DNA from 3 places in the Micromonospora sp. NPDC051227 genome. Region 1 is predicted to be linked to each of the others. Evidence: riboswitches for the same ligand, from Rfam matches in the RefSeq annotation. Region 1 holds a riboswitch; each other region holds the start of a gene.
What was found. Region 1 has a riboswitch for cyclic di-AMP ahead of ACIA47_RS07750 (hypothetical protein). Riboswitches for the same ligand answer to the same signal wherever they lie in the genome.
Positions count from the first base shown of each region.

Region 2: it holds a riboswitch for cyclic di-AMP, as region 1 does, so the genes downstream of both, ACIA47_RS09995 (NlpC/P60 family protein) here and ACIA47_RS07750 (hypothetical protein) in region 1, are expected to answer to the same signal.
Region 3: it holds a riboswitch for cyclic di-AMP, as region 1 does, so the genes downstream of both, ACIA47_RS26715 (C39 family peptidase) here and ACIA47_RS07750 (hypothetical protein) in region 1, are expected to answer to the same signal.

Region 1 is NZ_JBITET010000002.1:778,673-785,635, forward strand. Features, by position in the region: gene ACIA47_RS07720 (heavy metal translocating P-type ATPase) at 1-608, opposite strand, end outside; gene ACIA47_RS07725 (hypothetical protein) at 621-1,568, opposite strand; gene ACIA47_RS07730 (heavy-metal-associated domain-containing protein) at 1,582-1,791, opposite strand; gene ACIA47_RS07735 (metal-sensitive transcriptional regulator) at 1,886-2,182, shown strand; partial or broken gene ACIA47_RS07740 (HAD family hydrolase) at 2,189-2,533, opposite strand; gene ACIA47_RS07745 (YibE/F family protein) at 2,871-4,241, shown strand; cyclic di-AMP (ydaO/yuaA leader) riboswitch at 4,408-4,538, shown strand; gene ACIA47_RS07750 (hypothetical protein) at 4,543-5,562, shown strand; gene ACIA47_RS07755 (carbonic anhydrase) at 5,619-6,356, opposite strand; gene ACIA47_RS07760 (MarR family winged helix-turn-helix transcriptional regulator) at 6,583-6,918, shown strand.
Region 2 is NZ_JBITET010000003.1:419,977-426,939, forward strand. Features, by position in the region: gene ACIA47_RS09965 (hypothetical protein) at 87-263, shown strand; gene ACIA47_RS09970 (LD-carboxypeptidase) at 471-1,409, shown strand; gene ACIA47_RS09975 (hypothetical protein) at 1,437-1,616, shown strand; tRNA gene ACIA47_RS09980 (tRNA-Gly) at 1,718-1,791, opposite strand; gene ACIA47_RS09985 (pyridoxamine 5'-phosphate oxidase family protein) at 2,037-2,594, opposite strand; gene dcd (dCTP deaminase) at 2,694-3,272, shown strand; gene ACIA47_RS09995 (NlpC/P60 family protein) at 3,345-4,385, opposite strand; cyclic di-AMP (ydaO/yuaA leader) riboswitch at 4,399-4,534, opposite strand; gene ACIA47_RS10000 (N-acetylmuramoyl-L-alanine amidase) at 4,770-6,752, shown strand; gene ACIA47_RS10005 (NlpC/P60 family protein) at 6,808-6,963, opposite strand, start outside.
Region 3 is NZ_JBITET010000013.1:132,598-139,560, forward strand. Features, by position in the region: gene pseI (pseudaminic acid synthase) at 1-222, opposite strand, end outside; gene ACIA47_RS26695 (glycosyltransferase family 2 protein) at 356-1,519, opposite strand; gene ACIA47_RS26700 (acyltransferase family protein) at 1,819-3,054, shown strand; gene ACIA47_RS26705 (hypothetical protein) at 3,147-3,569, shown strand; gene ACIA47_RS26710 (hypothetical protein) at 3,703-4,473, shown strand; cyclic di-AMP (ydaO/yuaA leader) riboswitch at 4,758-4,898, shown strand; gene ACIA47_RS26715 (C39 family peptidase) at 5,133-5,981, shown strand; gene ACIA47_RS26720 (alpha/beta fold hydrolase) at 6,105-6,851, shown strand; gene ACIA47_RS26725 (CDP-glycerol glycerophosphotransferase family protein) at 6,874-6,963, opposite strand, start outside.

The DNA of each region.
Region 1 (6,963 bases):
TAGATGTTGCCGGCGCCGTCGGTCCGGGTGATGTCGAAGCGGAACGGGTGCGTCATCCCGGGTATCCCCGCGTCACCGAGGAAGAGCGCCCAGAGCGACCAGCCGAACGCGGCCAGGGTGCCGAGCGACACCAGGGTGTCCATGGTGGCCGCGCCGTGCCGCAGGTTGGTCCAGGCGGCCCGGTGGAACGGCAGCCCACCCCAGACCACCACCGGGGCGGCCAGGGTCAGCGACAACCATTGCCAGTAGTCGAACTGCCAGGCCGGGACCATTGCCAGCAGGACCACCGGCACGCTCAGTGCCACCGACACCCAGAGCCGGGTACGCGGTCCCCGCAACGGGTCCACCGGGGGCTCCGCGCTGGGCGGGGCCGGCAGCGCGGCCGTGTAACCGGTCTTCTGCACGGTCCCGATCAGGTCGTCCGGCGTGACGCCGTCGGCGTACCGGACGGTCGCCTTCTCGGTGGCGTAGTTGACGGTGGCGCTCACCCCATCCATCCGGTTGAGCTTCTTCTCGATCCGGGCCGCGCACGCGGCGCAGGTCATACCGCCGATCGCCAGTTCGATCCGGTTCGGCGCCTCAGGTAGCGGTCTGCTGGTGGTGGTCATCGTCTGGTCCCGTCAGTTGTGTCCGTGCCCGGGGGTGCCGTGGTCGGTCCCGCCGGTCGGTGCGGGTCCGCTCGGAGTGGGGACGTCTCCGGTCGGGGCAGCGCTGGCGACCACTGTGAACTCGGCGGTGTGCACCCGCCCGCCGTGTCGGAAGTCGAGGTAGAGCCGGTAGCTGCCGGCCGAGGGCACCTCGGCGAGGAAGGTGACGGCCGGACCGGGCCGGGTGCGCCCATCGTCGGGCGTTCCGTCCGGGTGCACGTGCAGGTACGCCAGATCACCCCGACGTAGTGCCACCAGGTGCCCGTACGCGCCCAGGTAGGGCTCCAGGTCGGTGACCGGCTGCCCGTCCCGGCTGACGGTCAGGGTCAGCGACGACGTGCGGCCGGGCTGCGGCGCACCGGTCAGTGTGACCGTGTAGCCGTCGACTGTGGTGCTGGTCGTCGGGTCGGGCAACGGCCGTTCGGTCAACTCGCCGGGGACTGTCACGTCCACGCCGAGGGTCAGCGGCTCACCCCCGGTCGGGGTGAAGTCGGCGAACGCCCGCCACTGCCCGGGGCCGGCGAGCGGGGTGTCGACCCGCCAGGTGCCGTCCGGAGCCAGCTCGGGGTGGACGTGACGGAAGCCGGAGAGGTCCCGACGGGCGACGATCAGGTGCATCTGCTTGTCGTGCGCCACGTCGTACCGGGTGACCGGGCGGCCGTCCGGGCCTGCGATCCGGAAGGCGAACTCGCCGGCCGGGGCGTCGACCGGTTGAAGGGTGTAGCCCCGGTCGGAGACGAGCAGGCCGCCGGGGAGCCGGTCCGTCGCCTCGTCGGGCTCGCCCGTCGCATGGGCGGCGTCGCCGTCCTGCCGGCCCTCGACCACCGGGGCGCTGTCGACCACCCGGCCGACCCCGTACGTCGCGCCGAAGACCGCCGCGAGGCCCACGGCGAACCCGGCCAGTCTCGTCACGGTGCGCATGCCCGTCCTCCGATCACGCGTCGACGAGGTCGTAGCCGGCCTCGTCGACGGCAGCCCGGACAACTGCCGGGTCGAGGGGCTGATCGCTGCTGACGGTGACCCGGCCGGCCGCGAGGTCAACCTGGACGTCGCGCACCCCTGCGATGGCGCCGACCTCGGCACTCACCGCGCTGACGCAGTGCCCGCAGGTCATGCCCTGGACCTGGTACGTCGTGTTGACCATTGGATCGTCTCCTTCGTGGTACCGGTACCCGGTGGGGGTATCTCAACAGAACCGACCGTACCATACCCCCAGGGGGTACGCTATCCTGGTGGACATGACCGCACCCACCCCGATCCGCGGATACACCGCCAGCAAGGACCAGTTGCTCACGCGGCTCCGCCGCGTCGAGGGGCAGGTCAGGGGCATCGAGAAAATGGTCGACGACGACCGCTACTGCATCGACGTGCTCACCCAGATCTCCGCCATCCAGGCCGCCCTCGACAAGGTGGCCCTCGGGCTGCTCGACGGGCACGCCCGGCACTGCATGCACGAGGGCGCCGCCGAGGGTCGGGCCGACGAGATGGCCACCGAGATGATGGCGGCGGTCGGTCGACTGATGAAGCGCGGCTGACGCTCCTCAGCCCGGAGCGGGGTCGAGACGGACCCGACGCAGCAACTGCGCGTTGAGCGCCACCACGATGGTGGACGCCGACATCAGCACCGCGGCCAGCGCCGGGCTCAACGCCACGCCGGCCCAGGCCAGAACCCCGGCGGCCAGCGGCAGCGCCACCACGTTGTAGCCGGCCGCCCAGGCCAGGGCCGGCGCGTCGTTCACCCCGTCGCCGACCATCGCCACCACCAACCCCCGCCGCTGAAGCTCGGCCACCCGATCGTCCTTCTCCGCCGGCAGCACCTCGGCGAAGACCTCGTCGTGCCCGGCGTGCTTGTCGTGTGGCACGGGTTCGGCGTGTGGCGGGTGGTCGGGGTCGGGCGGTGACGGAGCGGGCATGGCTCCAACATGCCGCCTCGAGAGCCGCCACGCGAGCCGTTCGGCCGTCCGACACTCCGCCACGACCTGCAACCCCCGGACGGGCTGGCTAGCATCTCCCACGATGGCCCTCCGAATGCCGCTGCACAGTCGGGCACTGGCGCCGCCACGTCGTGGCGTCGCCCCCGGCCGACCGGGCCGAGCATGACCGTCCGTGATCAAGCGGTCGTCAGGCAGCGATCCGCCCCGCCGTCCGCCGCGTTTCCACCGCAACGGTGAACCGCCCGGCCCGCTGACCCGTATCCCGCACCGGATCGTTGGGAGTCTCGCTTTGGGTTCCGACCACACTCACAGTGCTCCGTCCGCCCCACCACGGGTGCGACGGATCCTCGTCGTGACGGTGGTACCCCTCTTCGTCGCCACAGTGCTGGCCGCGGTGCTGCTCTGGCCGCGCGGCGGGTCACCGCAGACCGATGGTGGTGCGGACGTGCCGCGCTACCCCGGCACTGTCACCCGGGTGGTGAGCGAGCCGTGCCCGCCGGTGCCGTCGGTCCCCGAGGGCACACCGAGGGTCGGCGACGGGCGGTGCGGCACTGTCGACGTCCGGGTGGACGACGGGCCGACCGCCGGCCAGCAGGTAAGGACACCGGTGCCCGACGGGCCCGGCGCACCCCGGGTCGAGGTCGGCGACGAGGTCATCCTGGTCGAGCTGGCCGACCCGACCGATCCAACCACCAGCAACTGGAACATCGCCGAGCACCAACGCGGCACGCCGATGGTGTGGCTGGCAGTGGTCTTCGCTGCCGCCATCGTCGCGTTCGGTCGGTGGCGAGGCCTGGCCGCGCTCGCCGGACTGGCCGCCAGCTTCGCCATCCTGCTCACCTTCGTGCTGCCGGGCATCAGCGCCGGCAGGTCACCGCTGCTGGTGGCGGTGGTCGGCGCGGCCCTGATCATGTTCGTGGTGCTCTATCTGACCCACGGGGTCACCGCACAGACCTCGGTCGCGGTGCTCGGCACCCTGGGCAGCCTGGTGCTGACCGGCGTGCTCGCCACCATCGCCACGGCCGCGACCCACCTCACCGGCTTCGGCAGCGAAGACGCCACCACCCTGTCGATGTTCCAGGGCGACGTGGACCTGCACGGTCTGCTGCTCGCCGGGATCATCATCGGATCGCTCGGGGTGCTCGACGACGTGACGGTCACCCAGGCGGCCACCGTCACCGAACTGGCCAACGCGAACCCCGGGCTGACCCGGTTGCAGCTGTACCGGGCGGCCACCCGGGTCGGCCGCGCGCACATCGCCTCCACTGTCAACACCATCGTGCTGGCGTACGCGGGCGCGTCACTGCCCCTGCTGCTCCTGCTCACCGCCGACTCGCGGCCGATCGGGCAGATCCTCACCAGTGAGTTCCTCGCGCAGGAGATCGTTCGCAGCGCGGTCGCCACCCTCGGTCTGATCGCCGCCGTGCCGCTGACCACCGGGTTGGCCGCTGTGGTGACCGCCGCCGGGCGTACCGCTGCCACGGCGTCCACCGACGCTGCCGCGCCCCGGCCCGAGCCGGACCGCAGCGAGGCACTGGCCGCACTCAGCTCACCGCGAACCGCCGGCTCCGACGAGCCGTACCGGACGCGGACCGCACCCCCATCCGAGGCCACCGACCGGTGGCCGGAGTCGAACAGGAGCACGGATACGGCATGGTGACACTCCTCAGCGTGACCAGATCGGGCATCCACCCTGAGAACCGCGTCACTGGTCACTCAACGCTATGGCGAAATGACGCTTTTGGTCGGCATCCAGGCGTAGCTCACCCGGTCGACTCTCGGGTAACCTCGCTGCCGGTTACCGATGAAGGCGCGAAGCGGCGCCTGCGGTGCCACCGCCCAATCGCCAACCGGCGAGCCGGGGACCCAGGTGCCTGGGGTGAATCCGCGTCAGCGGTAGGGGCCACTTCCGCCCCGAACCCGTCAGCTAACCCGGTCGGCGGTCGACGGAAGGGAACATTGTGACGGCACCCCTACGCCGCTGGATGACACCCGTGGTGGCCGTGATCGCCGCACTGACAGTGCTCGCCGGGCCGCTCCCAGCGCACGCCGCCCCGACGAACCCCACACCCTCCGGGCACGAGGAGGACGGCGAGCCCAAGCTGCTCAACGACGTCATCGAGCAGGCCAACCGCGACTACTCCGCCGCAAAGTCCAAGCTGGACAAATCCAAGAAGCGGCAGAGCGAGTTGGCCGCGGAGGTCGACCGGGCCAAGGCCGACCTGGACGCGTTGGCCCCGCAGGTCGGGCAGATCGCCGCCCAGGCGTACCGGACCGGCCGGATCGGTGCGGTCGCGATGCTGCTGGAGAGCGAAGCGCCCGACTCGTTCGTCCGGCGCGCCGGGATGCTCGACGAGATGAACATGGTCAACGAGAAGAAGCTCTCCGAGGTCAACGAGGTGAAGGCCCGCGCCGAGCAGGCCAAGCTGGCCCTCGACACCGAGGTCCGCGAGCAGCAGAAGCAGACCGCCCTGATGGCGAAGCGCAAGAGCGAGGCCGACAAGGCGCTCTCCCTCGTCGGTGGCAAGGGTTTCACCGGCGGTCTGGTGGATGCCACCTCCAAGGTCGCGAAGATCGGCCCGGGTCGCACGGCCGACGGTGACTGGAAGCCCCAGTCGTGCAGCGAGAACGACCCCACCACGTCCGGCTGCATCACGCCGCGCACGCTGCACGCGTACAAGGAGGTCAAGGCGGCCGGCTTCAACCGGTTCGTCGGCTGCTACCGCCCCGGTGGGCCGTGGGAGCACCCGAAGGGCCGCGCCTGCGACTGGTCGCTACAGAAGAGCGGGTTCTCCCCGTGGCACAACAACGACACCCGGACGTACGGCAACAACGTCGCCGCGTTCCTCATCCGTAACGCCGACCGGCTCGGCATCTACTACGTGATCTGGAACCGGCAGATCTGGTTCCCGGCCACTGGCTGGAGTTCGTACAGCGGGCCGTCGAACCACACCGACCACGTCCACATGTCGCTGCTCTGACCCGCACACCCCCCGTCGAGGGCCGTTCCGCGTGACGCGGAGCGGCCCTCGTCGCGTCAGACGGTGGCAGGCGTGGCCGGGTCGATCGACTCGGGCGATCCGGCCGGGGTCTCCAACGTCGCGAGGCCGGCCGGTACGGCGGCCACCGGGCGCACCGCTCCGGCGGCCAGCCGGTAGGACACCCCCACCACCGCGCACCGTCCCCGCGCCACCTCGCCGGCGAGCACGGGCGACTGCCCGAGCAACGTCTCGACGGTCTGGGCGATGTGGATGTCGACGATGCCGTCGATGTCGTCCACGCCCTCGGCCTCGGCCCGGCGCAGGCTGGGCAGCACGGCGTCGACCACCGCGCCCAGATGGCCACTCGGAGCGGTACCGGTCGCGGCGGACTCCCGGGCGGCCTGCACCGCACCGCACGAGTCGTGGCCGAGCACCACCACCAGCGGGACGCCGAGGACGGTAACCGCGTACTCGACGCTGCCGAGCACCTCGGGGCCGGCGGTGTGCCCGGCGGTGCGAACCACGAACAGGTCGCCCAGCCCCCGGTCGAAGATGATCTCGGCGGCCAGCCGCGAGTCGGAGCAGCCGACTATCACCGCGAACGGGTGTTGCCCGTCGGCCACGGCGGCCCGGCGCCCGGCATCCTGGTTGGGATGGCGCGGGGCGCCATCGACGAAGCGCCGGTTGCCGGCGACCAGCTCGGCGTACGCCCGGGTCGGCTCGCTGAGCGTGGTGGCCCGGTCGGTGGTCCGCTGCGGACCCGGCTGACCGCCGGCACTTCCGGTATGACTCATCCCGCACCTCGTCTCGACGCATCTGACCTGGTCAAACCGGCTTTCCGCCGGCCGGGCGGCGGGCGCTGGCTCGTGCTCCACCGTCACACGCACCGTAAGATGCGTCAAGGTATGCGTGATTTAGATTTCATACGTTGACTCGGGCCACCCCCTGGGCAACCTTCCCGGGGCACGGCGGACCAGACTCTCGCGAGGGCAGGCGGACATCCGGAAAGGCGGTCACACGATGGCGAGCACGGTGACGGACGACACCGGCGGCGGGCGGAACTGGACATTCCTCACCAATCACGGGCACGTCCTGCTGGCCATCGCCCGCGACCCGACCGCCCGGCTACGCGACGTCGCCGCCGAGGTCGGGGTGACCGAACGGGCCGCGCAGGCGATCGTCGCCGACCTGGAGGCGGGCGGTTACCTGCACCGCACCCGGGTCGGACGACGCAACGAATACACCCTCAACCCGGCCGGCCGGTTCCGGCACCCCGCCGAGGCCGACCGGCAGGTCGGCGACCTGCTCGCGCTGTTCGCCGACGCTTCCACAGCGAAGGCAGCGCCCCAGGCCTGACCCTGACCACCGGGGGCCGCTGACCGACGGTCGCGGCGGTAACCT
Region 2 (6,963 bases), on a different contig from region 1:
CTGTCGATCCACTTCGTTCAGATCTGCGGCGGCACCGCAGCGAGCTACTTCCTTTCACTGCGCCCGTCTGGCTGGCAGCACCGGCGATGGCCTGGCTGTTCAGGCACTTCCCGCCGATGCGCCTGGTCATGGAGGCCCACGCCAACCCCGAGGAACTGCGCGCGGTCTGCCGCGACACCCTGGCGGAGGCACGCAGGCTGGGCATGGAGGTGGCCCGACTGGAGGCGGCCGAGCCCTACTTCGCCGCCCAGAGAACGAACTAGGCATCCACGCGCTCGTGCTGAAACGCCTCAGGCGTGCGCGTTCACAGCGGCCCGAAATCAGATGCGTACGGGCTCGCGCACCTGTTGGATCTCGACATGAAGCATGAGCTTGTTCGTCCTCGGAAGGCACGCCCGGGGGATCACCTCGCGGTCCTCTCACCGTCCTTCGCTGCGGCCGGTGCCTATCCCGGAGTCCACGAGCAGGCCATGCGGCGGCTTGCTGACCTGACCGGCCTCGTTCCGGTCGAATATCCCACCACCCGCCAGGTGGGCGCGAGCGCGGCAGCGCGGGCGGCGGACATCAACGCCGCCTTCGCGGATCCCCAGGTACGCGGCATTCTCGCCGTCGTCGGCGGCGACGACCAGATCACGGTCATCCCCCACCTGGACGCCGACCTGGCCCGAGCCGACCCGAAGCCGTTCCTCGGCACCAGCGACAACACCAACCTGCACCACTGGCTCTGGGGCCTCGGCATCGCCAGTTTCTACGGCGGATCCTCCCAGGTGCACCTCGGCCCCGGGCCTGCCGTCGACGACATCCACGTCCGGTCGCTGCGAGCGGCACTACTCACCGGGGAACGGCTGGAGATCACCGACCCGGGTGAGTCCGAGGACATCGGCATCGACTGGGCGGACCCACAGGCGTTGAAGTCCTTCGGAGAGCGCGAACCGACGGAGCCGTGGAGCTGGTACGGGCCGTCCCGCGCAGTCACCGGCCCCACCTGGGGTGGCTGCCTGGAAGTCATCCAGTGGATCCTGACGGCGGGACGCTTCCCGTTCCCCCCGGAGGTCCTGCACGGCGGGGTGCTGATCATCGAGACGTCGGAGGAGCTTCTCCCCGCCCGCGAGGTCGGCTGGATCGTCCGATCACTGGGTGAACGCGGTCTCCTCAGCGCCATCGACGCGGTCCTGGTCGCCCGTCCGCCGGTCTCCGACCACACCCGTCGCCCCCCGGCCGCGGATCGGGCGCGCCTGCGCGAGCAGCAGCGCGACACTGTCGTCGACGTGGTGACCCGCTACAACCCCGAGGCGGTCGTCTGCGTCGGGGTCCCATTCGGCCACACCAGACCACAGTGGATCCTCCCCCATGGCGGCCCGGTCACCGTCGATGGTGTGGAACGCCGCATCTTCGCCGACTACCGATAGGGCCTGGCGGGGTGGAGGATCTTCGTCGTGCCTCCTCTGCCGCAACCCGACGACCTCGCATCGCTCGTGCTCCGAACCGACTTCACCGACGACAGCGCCTGGGAGGCCGTCAAGGAAGAGTTTCGCCGGTGGGAGTGCTGCTACAGCGCGACCTTCGTCGACGCCGCCGACGAGTCCGGAACGTACCGGGGCTTCGAGGGGAATTGACGACCGGGCGAAGCAGCGGCTGATGGCACGGTGCCTGACCGTTTGACCCTGAACGTCGAAGGCCCTGACGGGGACTCTCGTCCTGGCCAGGGCCTTCGCAGTGGAGCGGGTGACGGGAATCGAACCCGCACTGTCAGCTTGGGAAGCTGATGTTCTGCCATTGAACTACACCCGCAAGCGGCACCACTGTACCCGAGTCGTCGAGCCTCTGCACCCAGGTCCCCCCGCCGGCCGCAGGTGTCCGCGTACCGCACCGCCCGGGTTGATCCACTCGGCTTGCTGGAAGTCGGGGCATCCGGAGCGCCGGGACACCGCGACTTCATTGAAGTCGAGTTGATCACGCGGCCGGCGGGTCGGTGCGTACGCCCCGGTGCCGGCTCCGTTACGACGGAGCCGGCACCGATGATCTTCCGGCGGTGGTCAGGCGGCAGTGCACTGGACGTCACGGCTGAGGCGGGTCGGGCGCGCCTGCGGGACGGCGAGGGGCGAGGCCACCGCCGACGGGGCGTTTGGGTCGAGCCAGACCCGAACTGCCGGCCGACCGGGCGCGAGGCCCGGAATGCCAGCGATGTGCTGCTCGCGGCGGGTGAGCATGGCCACGTCGACGGTGAACTCGAAGAGCCGCCAGTCGACCTGCGGCTCGGCCCGGGCACTCTGCGCCAGCTGCGCCACCCGGACCGGATCGGTCACCGGACGGGCGCGCCCCGCCACGTACGCCTCGTCGTCGCTCTCCTCAGCAGGGAACGAGTGCAGCGCGTAACGGCCGTCACGTTCGAGGTCGCGGCGCTTGGGCGAGTCGATGATGAAGCAGAACAGCCCCTCGGCGGTGATGACCGGGGAGACCGGATGGACGCGGGGCCCGCCGTCGGCACGGACCGTGGCCAGATAGCCGAAGCCCGGCCCGTACTGCTGGAGGAGAACGCGGATCCCGTCGGCGAGTCGGGGCTCGTCGGCGGCGAATTCGGACCAGGAAGCCATGTGGGCATTCTATCGAACAAATGTACGAGCAGCGACCTCGACGCGCTGGTCACCGGCACCGAATCCGGCAACTTTTGGCAACGCGGCTATGGTGGTCCGATGCTGCTCTCCGACCGCGACCTGGTCTCCGAGATCAAGGCCGGCACGCTGGGCCTGGAGCCGTTCGAGCCCACTTTGGTCCAACCGTCCAGCATCGACGTCCGACTCGACCGGCTGTTCCGGGTCTTCAACAACCACCTCTACACCCACATCGATCCCGCCATGCAGCAGGACGACCTGACCTCGGCGGTCGAGGTCCCCGACGGCGAGCCGTTCGTGCTGCACCCGGGGGAGTTCGTGCTCGCCTCGACGCTGGAGGTCATCTCGCTGGGTGACCAGCTCGCCGGCCGACTGGAGGGCAAGAGCTCCCTGGGCCGGCTCGGGCTGCTCACGCACTCCACCGCCGGCTTCATCGACCCGGGCTTCTCCGGTCACGTGACGCTGGAACTCTCGAACGTGGCGAACCTGCCGATCACCCTGTGGCCGGGCATGAAGATCGGGCAGCTCTGCATCTTCCGGCTCTCCTCGCCGGCCGAGCACCCGTACGGCTCGGTGGTCTACGGCTCGCGCTACCAGGGCCAGCGGGGGCCGACACCCAGCCGCGCCTGGCAGCACTGGCGCACCTGGCCAACCCGCTGACGCCCACCCGCTAGGACCAGGACGACGAGGGCCCGCCGCGACGGATCGCGACGGGCCCTTCGGTCATCCGGGTCAGCCCGGGCGGCCGTAGCTGTGGATCGGGCCGTCGTCGACCTTCTTCATCTTGACCGGCTGACCGGCCTGCGAGGCGTGTACCACCCAGCCGCCGCCGACGTACATGCCGACGTGGTGGATGTCGCTGTAGTAGAAGACCAGGTCGCCGGGGCGGAGGTCACCCCTGCTGACGTTCTTGGTGACGCGGCTCTGCGCGGCGGCGTTGTGCGGCAGCGACACGCCAGCCTTCGCCCAGGCGGCCAGCATCAGCCCGGAGCAGTCGTACGAGTTCGGACCCTCGGCACCCCAGACGTAGGGCTTGCCGATCTGCGCGCAGGCGAACTTGACAGCCGTGCCCGCGGCGCCGCCGGGGTAGCTACCCGGGCAGGGGGCCGGGCGCAACGGACCGCCGCCGCCGCTGCCGTACACCTTGAGTCGCAGCTTCTGCAGGCGGTCGATCTCGTCGTTGATCTGCTTCTTCTTCGCCGCCAGCTGAGCCTCGGTGCGGGTCAGCTGGGCCACCATCTCGTCCAGCGGCGCCTTCTGCGCGGCCAACTGGTCGCGCAGGTCGGCCACCTGGCGCACGTCCTTCTGCTGGTTGTGCGCGAAGCGGTCGAGCATTTCGAGCTGGCCGACCACCTCGCTGGGCGACCGGCTGCCCAGCACGGCGTTGACGGTCGAGACGTTCTCGCCCTTGTAGGCGCGCACGGCCAGGGCGCTGACCTTGTCCATCGCGGCGTCGACCTGGCGCTCAAGCGGAGTGATGCGGGCGGCCAGTGCGTCGGCCTGCTTGCGCTTCGCGGCGAGGTCGGTGCGGGTGGCGTTGTGCCGTTCGATGATCGGTTCGAGCTTGTTCCAGTCGGCGTCGATCTGGCGCTCGATCTCGGCGACGGAGGGGTCGGCGTGGGCCGCCGTGGCACTGCCGGTCAGAACGACGGCGAGGCCGGCCAGCGCGGCGAGTGCGGTGGTGAAGCGGGACCAGCGTGGACGCGGCACGATCGACGCCGGGCCGGCTGACGCCGACCGCTCGGACGACGGCCGCGGGGCATGGAGTGCCACCGGGGTTCCGTACTCCTTCTTCCTGACCGCCTACCGGGTTAGCTGACGGGTTCGGGCGGGAAGTCGGCGCCCTACCGCAGTGGCTGCGGATTCACCCCGAGGGACCTGGGTCCCCGGTTCGTTCGGAAACGACTCGGCGGTGTCGGTCCGTTACCGCCCGGGCTGGGCGGAGCTGCTGTCGGGCCGACGAATGACCAGAGTAGAGACGCTTGTTACCGATCCGCAACCCGTGCGGCCGTGACACTCCGTACGGATTGGACGACGTGACCGACCGTGTGTGAAGAATTCTTTCCGCTTGCTTCGATAGATGGAAAGGTATTGACGTGACCTCCCGGACGGCGCGATGGTGACCTGACCTCACTTCGCGAGAATCTAGGGGGTTCGATGCACCATCCAACCCTGTCGACCGGCTGGCGTGCGCTGCTCGCCACCACCGTGGTCGCCGCCGCGACAACGGTGCCACTCTCGGTCGGCCCGGCCGCCGCCGCGCCCACCACCGACCGCCAGCAGCAGTACGCCGCCGCGGCCACCGAGTACGGGGTGCCGACCGTCGTGCTGCTCGGCGTCTCCTACCTGGAGTCGCGCTGGGACACCAACGCCGGCACACCGAGCACCAGTGGCGGCTACGGCCCGATGCACCTGACCGACGCGCGGCACGTCGCCGCCCTACCCGTACGCGGTCACCACGACGCCGGTGCCGAGGACCCACGCGGCGACGACTCCCGTCCCGCCCGGGCGCCCGCGCCCCGGCTGGTCGAGGCCCCCGCACCCTCCACCGCCGCGTTGCAGACCGTGGACGCCGCCGCCACGCTGACCGGCGTCACCCCCGAGGCACTGCGCACCGACGCGGGCCTCAACATCCGGGGTGGGGCCGCGCTGCTCAGCGCGTACCAGAGGGATCTGGGCGCGCCGGTCGGCGCCGGCACCGACCCGGCGGCCTGGTACGGCGCGGTGGCCCGCTACTCCGGCGCGGACAGCGCCGACGCCGCGGCGGCCTTCGCCGACGAGGTCTTCACCACCATCGGCGCGGGCCAGTCCCGGGTGACCGACGACGGCCAGCGGGTCACCCTGCCGGCTCGCGCGGTGCGGCCCGAGCGTTCCTGGTTGGACCGGCTGGGCCTGCGCCGCCTGGCCCGCCCGGACGGGGTGGAGTGCCCCCGCACCATCTCCTGCGAGTGGATCCCGGCGCCCTACGAGGCGTTCGGCGACGGGGACTACGGCAACCACGACCTCTCCGACCGACCCGCGCGGCAGAAAATCGAGTACATCGTCATTCACGACACCGAGGCGAGTTGGGCGACGACCCTGCAACTCGTCCAGGATCCGACCTACGTGAGCTGGCACTACTCGCTGCGCTCCGTCGACGGGCACATCGCCCAGCACGTGTTGACCAAGGACGTCGGCTGGCACGCCGGCAACTGGTACGTCAACGCGAAGTCGATCGGGCTGGAACACGAGGGCTTCGCGGCACAGGGGACCTGGTACACCGAGGCGATGTACCGGACCTCGGCGAAGCTGGTCCGGCACCTGGCGCTGCGGCTGGGCATCCCACTGGACCGTCAACACATCATCGGCCACGACAACGTCCCCGGCACCATCGCCTCGACAGTGCGGGGAATGCACTGGGATCCGGGCCCGTACTGGGACTGGACGCACTACTTCGACCTGCTGCACGCCCCTCGACTGGACACCGGCACCCCGGCCACCGGGCTGGTCCGGATCGACCCGGACTACGCCACCAACCAGCCGGCGTTCACCGGCTGCGTCACAGCGGGTGTGCCGTGCGCGCCGCGCGGCTCCTCGGCGGTCGTGCTGCGCAGCGCACCGTCCGCGGACGCGCCGCTGGTCAACGACATCGCGCTCCGCCCGGACGGCACCCCGAACACGATGGCCGTGTCGGACCACGGGGCCCGGGCATCCGCCGGGCAGACGTACGCGCTGGCCGGGCGGCAGGGCGACTGGACGGCGATCTGGTACCTCGGGCAGCGGGCCTGGTTCCACAACCCGCCGTCCGCGCCGACCGCCAGTTGGACCGTCGGCGTGGTGGCCACGCCGAAGCCCGGCCGGGCCACCATTCCGGTCTACGGACGGGCGTACCCGGAGCAGTCGGCGTACCCGGACGGGGTGCCATACCAGACGATCTCGCCACTCCAGTACACCCTGGCCGCCGGGCAACGGTACGCCGTCGGCGCGGTGCTGGCCGGCGAGTACTACCGGGCCAGCACGTTCGACGGCTCGTCACCCGGCGACTGGACGGTGATTCGCGGCAAGAACCGCTACGCGCAGATCCAGTTCGGCCACCGGATCATGTACGTCGACCTCGCCGACGTACAGCTGTTGCCGTCCCCGTTGGGCGCGCCCCGCTGACAACCACGACGGCCCCCGGTCGGTGACCGGGGGCCGTCGTGTCGCGCGAGGTGGATCAGCCGGGTCTGCGGAACCCGGCGACGGGCATTGTGTTGATGCTGGAAACCTGCACCGGCTTACCGGCACGTGGCGCGTGCACCATCTGGTTGTTACCCAGATACAGCCCGACGTGACTCAGGCCCGAGAAGAAGAAGACCAGGTCACCGGGGCG
Region 3 (6,963 bases), on a different contig from region 1:
CCCGCTGGAGATCCGAAACGCCGGGGTGTCGACGTCGATGGTGATGGTGTCCGGCCGGTACGTCTGGAGCTTGAGCGCGTGCGCCCCACTCGCGGCCACCGCGTCGACGATGGCCAGCGCCCGGTTCAGATCGCCGTTGTGGTTGCCGGACATCTCGGCGACCACGAACGGTCGCTCCCCGGCACCGACCGCGTGCGGTCCGATCTTGATTGTCGCCGTCATTCCGACCTCTGCTCAGGTACGTCCGCACCGGGGTGCGGTGGTGCTGTCGTCGTCCACCCGGCGGGCGGACGACCTGGGAAATCAGGGCGCCGGGAGCCGCCCCGGCTCCCGGCGTGCTGCGCGGTGGGGTCGATCACGGCAGCCGGCCGACGGCCAGCGCGTCGCGCCGCTCCGGCGCGAGCCCACCGTCGCGCGTCGGCTCGGCGCTCGCCCCTCGCCCCGGGTCCTCGTCGGCGGCGAGTGAACCGCCGTCGGCGCCGACCGCCGGGCCGGGTCGACGCAGGCGGCCAGCGACCCGGTGGGCCTGGCGCAGCGCCGAGTACGCCACCCAGTCACCCCGCCCGATGAGGCGGTGCTTGAGCCCGGTCACGCCCGGGGGCAGCGGGTAGCCGCCGGTGGGCAGGTAGCGACGGTAGTGCGCGGCGGCCCGGTGGAAGAAGTCGCGCCGCAGGTGTGGGTGCAGCCGGCCGTCGTTGCCCACCACCACCAGGTAGTGGCTGATCATCAGCTCGAACAGCTCGGCCTGCAACCGCTCGTCCGGGTGCTTTCGGGCGACCCAGTCCATCAGCCGCTCGTACTGGGCGAAGGCGTCGAAGTGCCGGCCGCTGCGGGTGGAGGTGATGGCGCCCTGGCGGCCCTGGCGGTACAGGTAGCAGACCCGGTCCAGCACGGAGATCTTCTCGGCCCCGATCAGGAGGGGGTGGCTGAACGGGATGTCCTCGTACCAGCCGGGGAAGAACCGCAGCTCCAACTCGTCCATGAAGTCCCGGCGGACCACCTTGTTCCAGGCGGTGTGCTGCACCCGCAGCAGCTGCGGCTGGTCCGCCAACCGGGTGACGCCGGTGATCCCGCGCAGCAGCGGGCTGCTCGCGTCGACCTCCCGCCTGCCGTCCTCGTGCATCCGCAGGTGGTCGAGCATCAGCACGTCGGGCTGGTGCTGACGCAGCCGGTCCAGCACCGCCGCGATCGTCCCCGGTGGCAACCAGTCGTCGCTGTCGACGAACCAGACGTACCAGCCGGTGGCCACGTCGAGCCCGGCGTTGCGGGCCAACCCCAGACCCACGTTGCTGCTCAGGTGCACGACGCGCACGCCGTCGCGGCTGACCGCGTACGAGCGGAGCATGTCGCCGCAGCCGTCCGGGGAGGCGTCGTCGACGGCGATCAGCTCGACCGCGTCCGACTCGCCGGCCGGGATGTCGGCCCGGATCGACTCGAGGCACTGGTACAGGTACGCCTCGACGCCGTACACGGGCACGACGATGCTCAGCAGCGGTGCGTGCGTCGGCTCATTGACCACGTCCGCCACCTTCGACGACCCGGGTGGCCGGCCCCGGAACCTGACGTTGCCGCCGATGGTGGACTCTCTGAACTCCCGCCCAGCGGAAGGTTAACGCCGGGCCGGTGGCCGGTTTCCGGCCCGGGGAACGCGGGGGCGTGGGGCGGGTGGGATGCGTCCGGTTCACCCGGGAGTGACCCGGTAGGGTGCCTCGGTGCGGCCCTGCCGGGTCGTCGTGGGCGTCGCCGTCGCGCCGTCCGACGCCGCGACGAGGAGGCTACGACCGTGCTGGTGACCCTGCCGAGCGCCGGGATCCCGGCATGACGAGCGTCGCCGCGACGTCGGCCGCCCGGCCCGCACCGGCCCCGCCCCGGCTGCCCTCGCTGACCGGGCTGCGATGGATCGCCGCGCTGCTGGTCTTCGGCTTTCACGCCGGCACCATGCGGATCATCGCCGAGCCGGACTACAAGGCCGTCATCGACGCGCTGTTCACCCTCGGTCTCTCCGGGGTGCAGTTCTTCTTCATCCTCAGCGGTTTCGTGCTGGTCTGGTCGGCCCGCGAGGGGGACTCCCGGCGTACGTTCTGGCGGCGACGGATCGCCAAGATCTATCCGAACCACCTGGTGCTGTTTGCGGCGACGCTGGTGGTCGCCTGGTGGTTCGCCGACCCGGTCCTGCCGGCGGCGGCGTTGGAGAACCTGCTGCTGTTGCAGGCGTGGGACCCCCGGCCGGGTTGGTTCTACAGCATCAACACCGTCAGCTGGTCGCTGTCCTGCGAGGTCTTCTTCTACCTGTGTCTGCCGCTGGCGTTGCCGCTGCTGCGCCGGGCCCGACCGAAGCTGCTCTGGGCGCTGATCGTCGCGCTGCCGCTGCTGATCCTCGCGCTCTGGCCGGCGCAGGAGTTGGTGCCGGAGGTGAGCCGCTGGTGGTTCACCCAGATCTTCCCGCCGGTGCGGTCGCTGGAGTTCTGGCTGGGCGCGGTGGCGGCCGAATTGATGCGCCGGGGGCTCTGGCGCGGTCCCCGTCTGACCGTGGCCAGCGTCATCTTCCTGGTCACCTGGGTGGCGGCCGCGCAGTGGATCCGCGCCGAGCTGTGGACCACGCTGCTCGCTGTCGCGTACCTGTTGGTGATCACCGCGGCCGCGGACGCGGACGTGCGGGGTCGGCGCTCGCCGTGGCGGTCCCGGCCGCTGGTCTGGCTCGGTGAGGTCTCGTTCGCCTTCTACCTGGTGCACGTCCTGGTGATGACGAGTGTGCTGCGCTGGAGCGGGACCTGGGGGATCGGCTTCGCGGGCTGGCGTGGCCCGGCCGTGGTGCTCGGCTTCCTGGCGGCGAACCTGATCCTCGCCGGGCTGCTGCACCGCTTCGTCGAAACCCCGATGATGCGCCGGCTCGCGCCGCGCCGTGCGGCCCGTCCGGCGCCCGTCCCCCGACAACGGGCGGCCGGCGACGACGACGCACGGTACCCCGCGAGCAGCGCCCGCGGCGAGGTCGACGGACCTGCCGACGAGGTCGGTCAGGCCGCCGGTCGATCAACGTACGTCGACCTGCGCTGACAGCGTCCACCCTGGTCAGCGGGGTCGGCGCGGCGTGATGCGACACGCCCGTGGTCGGTGCGCCCGGGGCGGCGCGACGGTAGCGTGGGGACGTGCTCCCGGTCGCGTTCACCTGTCCGCTGTGGTGGGTGGCGCGCTGGGCGACTCGGGTGCTGACCAGCCTCGCCGTCGTTGCGGCCCTGGCGCTCGGCGCAGGCCCGGCCACGGCCGCCACGCCAACACCCGGCCCGGTGCCGACGTCGAGCGCGGTGCCGTCCTCGGTCGCCGTCGGGTCGCTGGCGGCCTCCTACCGGCACTCCGAGGCACACAGTGCGGCCCGCCCGGCCCCGGCGATACCGCCGGAGGCCGCCGAGGAGTCGGTCCCGACATGGTCGGTCGACACGCTGGTGGCGCTCCCCGGCGATCAGGGCACCATCGCGGCCGGCGTGCTGCCGGTCCGCGCGGCGGAATCTGACCGACTGTCCCTCGTCGACGCAGCGGGTGGTCGGGCTTCCCGGGCTCCACCCGGGCGCTGAGCCACCGGGACGACCGTCCCGACACCGCGCCCTGTCGACCCACCAGCTCCCTGACCCGCCGGCCCGTGGCCCGCCGTGGCCCACTGGTCGGCGCGGCTCCCCATCGCACTGCTCTCTCCCCGAGGTGCCGACCATGGAGACCGTCGTCTTCTACCAGTTCGTGACCGAGATGCCGCGGGCCGCCGCCATCTGGTCGACGCTGTTCCTGCTGACCCTGGGCCTGCTCACCGTGCTGGCCGCCCGCCCCGAACGGGACCGGCTCACGGACGACCCGCTCCCGGCCGGGCCCACTGCTCGGGAGCTGGCCGCCGCCGAGGCCGTCGACCTGCGCCGCTACGCCGAGGAGGTGGCCGTCGCCGCGGCCGGCGCGGCCACCACCGCCAAGCGGCGACGCGCCACCTGGCTGACCGCTCAGGAGCAGCTGGAGCAGGCCTGGATCGGGTACGACGAGGCGGACACCGCCGCGCGGCGCTTCGCGGGCGCCGGGGCGCTGCCCACCCCGCAGACCCCGCACACCCCGGCCGAGTACGCCGCCCGGGAACGCTATCTGCACCGGGCGGCGATGGCGGCGTACTGGCGGGGCGACCTGACAATGGCGCAGCTCGGCGACGTGTTCGGGCACCGGCGCGGCTGGGATCCCCGGCGACACCCGATCGAGCAGGAGGTGCTGATCAGCCGGGTGGTCCGGGATGCGCGGCTGGCCGAATACCAGGTGGCCGCCGACCGTGAGCGGGCCGCCTGGCGCGACGCGGAGTTGGCCGCGGATTCGGCTCGTGCCCTCGCCGAGGAGGCGTACGCGGCGGCGGCCCGGCTACGCCCGACAGTGGTCCCCGCGCGCCGCACGGTGGCCGGGGCGTTGCGTCCCGCCGTCGTGGCCCGCTGGCGCCCGGCCCGGGTGGGTTGAGCCCAATCCGTGATGTGAGGCCGGTCACCCAATCGGGAAATCGGACGTCCGGCGCGATCGGCGGGATTGTTCCCACGATTGTGGCCGCGTTCTTTACGGCCTGTCCGGTTGTCGCCCGCAGGCGTCTCCGTAACCGCTTGTCCCATCGAGTCACATCATCGGCAATACGCGCAGAAATTGTCGCGCCGATTGGGGTTTACGCAGGTGAACCTGGCTTGGCAGGGCCTTGAGACACCAGTAGTGTCGTCCCGTCCGGTGCGGTAACCGATCGCAAGACGCGACGCCGCATCGACCCGCTTAATCGTGACCAACGAACCGGGGACCCACCAGTAAGTCCGGGGTGAATCCGCGAGCCACGGCCCGCGGTAGGGCGTCTTCCCGCCCGAATCCGTCAGCTAACCCGGTAGGCGGTGTCGGAAGGAGTCCCATCCTCGTGCAGCACCTTTCCACCCCTCGGTTGTTCCCTCGCCTCCACGGCGCGGCGGTGCACCCGCTCATTCGTCCAGTGACGGTGAGCTGACCCCCCCGGGTCATCGCCTTCCCCGCCCGGCCGTGCCGGGCCTTCCCCTGAGCGGTTCACCATCCGCGGACCACGGTCCGCGCGCTGGCGCCTGCCCGGATACCGGTCCGGCCCCGGTGTGCCGCTCTCCCCCCGATCCGTGGAGGACCCCGTGAAGCACACCCTGCAGCGTCAGCTCCGCCGCCTCACCACCGAGCGCCCGTACCAGATCGTCGCCGCCTCCGCGGCGGCCCTCGCGATCGCCACCAGCACCGGCGCCCTGCTCACCACTGCCGACGACGCCCCGGCCGGCCAGCGCACCGCGACCACTGTCGCCGAGATGCGCAGCGACGTCGCCGCCTCCCGCGGCGAGGCTCGGGACGAGTCCCCCTCGGCCAGCGCCGCGCCGACCACGGCCGCCCCGGCTACCAGCGCCACGTCGCCCGCCGCCAAGGCCAGCAGCAATCCTGACCTGACCCGGAAGCCGGAGCGGCCGAAGCCGCCCGTGACCAAGGTGCTCGACTACGACTACGAGGCGCAGAACACCTACTACAACTGCGGCCCGGCGGCCACCCGGAACGCGCTCAGCGCCGCCGGCATCGACCGCACCCAGGAGGAGCTCGGCGCCGAGCTGGGCACCACCGAGATGGGCACCAACTCGGCCGAGGACACCACCCGGGTGCTCAACGCCGAGGTGAAGGGCTCCCCGTACCGGACCCGGATGTTCCCCGGCGCGCCCAGCCCGGCCCAGATGGACCGCCTTCAGGCCGACGTGGTGAAGGCCATCACCGACGGCCGGGGCGTGGTGGCCAACGTCGTCGGGGACGCCACCGACACCGACGGCGGCTGGCACTCCTACGGCGGCGGGCACTACATCGCCGTCGTGGGCTACAAGGACAACGGCCGCACCGTACGGATCGCCGACTCGGCGAACCCGGCCGACCCGTCGTACTGGATCACCACGATCGACCTGGCCAACTGGATCACCAGCCGGGGCTACTCCGCCTGACCCGGGCACGCTGACCGCCGCGGGCGCCGTCCCCCACAAGGGGCCGGCGCCCGCGGCGTCTGTCCGCGCGGTCGGTAATCGACGGCTCTCGTACCCGACCGTGAACCGTGGGAGACTGCGGCCGTGGTGGAGAAAACGGGTGGTCATACCGGCCGCAGGCCGGTCCTGCTGCTGCTGCACGGCATGGGAGCGACCGGGGACGTGTGGTTGCCCTGGGCCCCGTACCTTGAGCAGCACTGGCCCGGGCGGTGGCTGGCACCGGACCTCGCCGGCCACGGCTGGGCATCGCCGCTGCCGTCGTACTCCTTCGCGGGCTTCGCCCAGCAGATCGCGCAGGCCCTCGCCCCCGACGACCGGCTGGTCGTGCTCGGGCACTCGCTGGGTGGGGTGGTCGGCCTGGCGCTGGCCGCCCGCGACGCCGGAACGTCGGTGGACGCGGTCGTCGGGCTGGGCATCAAGGCGCTCTGGTCACCCGCTGAGCTGACCCGCGCCGCCGAGGTCGCCGCCCGCCCGGTGAGCTGGTTCGCCAGCCGCACCGAGGCGGCTCGCCGCTACCTGCGGGTCTCCGGGCTGGCCGGCCTGGTCCCGCCGGACCACCCGGTGGTGGACGCCGGGCTGCGCCAGGTCGACGGCCGATGGCGCCTCGCCATGGACCCGACCGCCTTCGCCGTCGGCGAGCCCGACCTGGCCGCGCTGCTGGCGGCGACCGACGTGCCGGTGGTGCTGGCGCGCGGGGAGAACGATCCGATGGTCACCGACGAACAGCTCAAGGAGTACGGCGTACCGGTCGCCACGCTGCCCGGCCTCGGGCACAACGCGCACGTCGAGGACCCGGCGGCGGTGCTGGCGCTGCTCGACCCGTACCGCTGAGCGGTCAGGGCCCGCACAGGCCCTACGCCGGTGTGGACGCGGTCAGTGTCTCAGCCGGTGCCAGCTCGCGGCGGGCGGCGGTCAGGAACGCCTCGGCGTACGACTCGGCCGG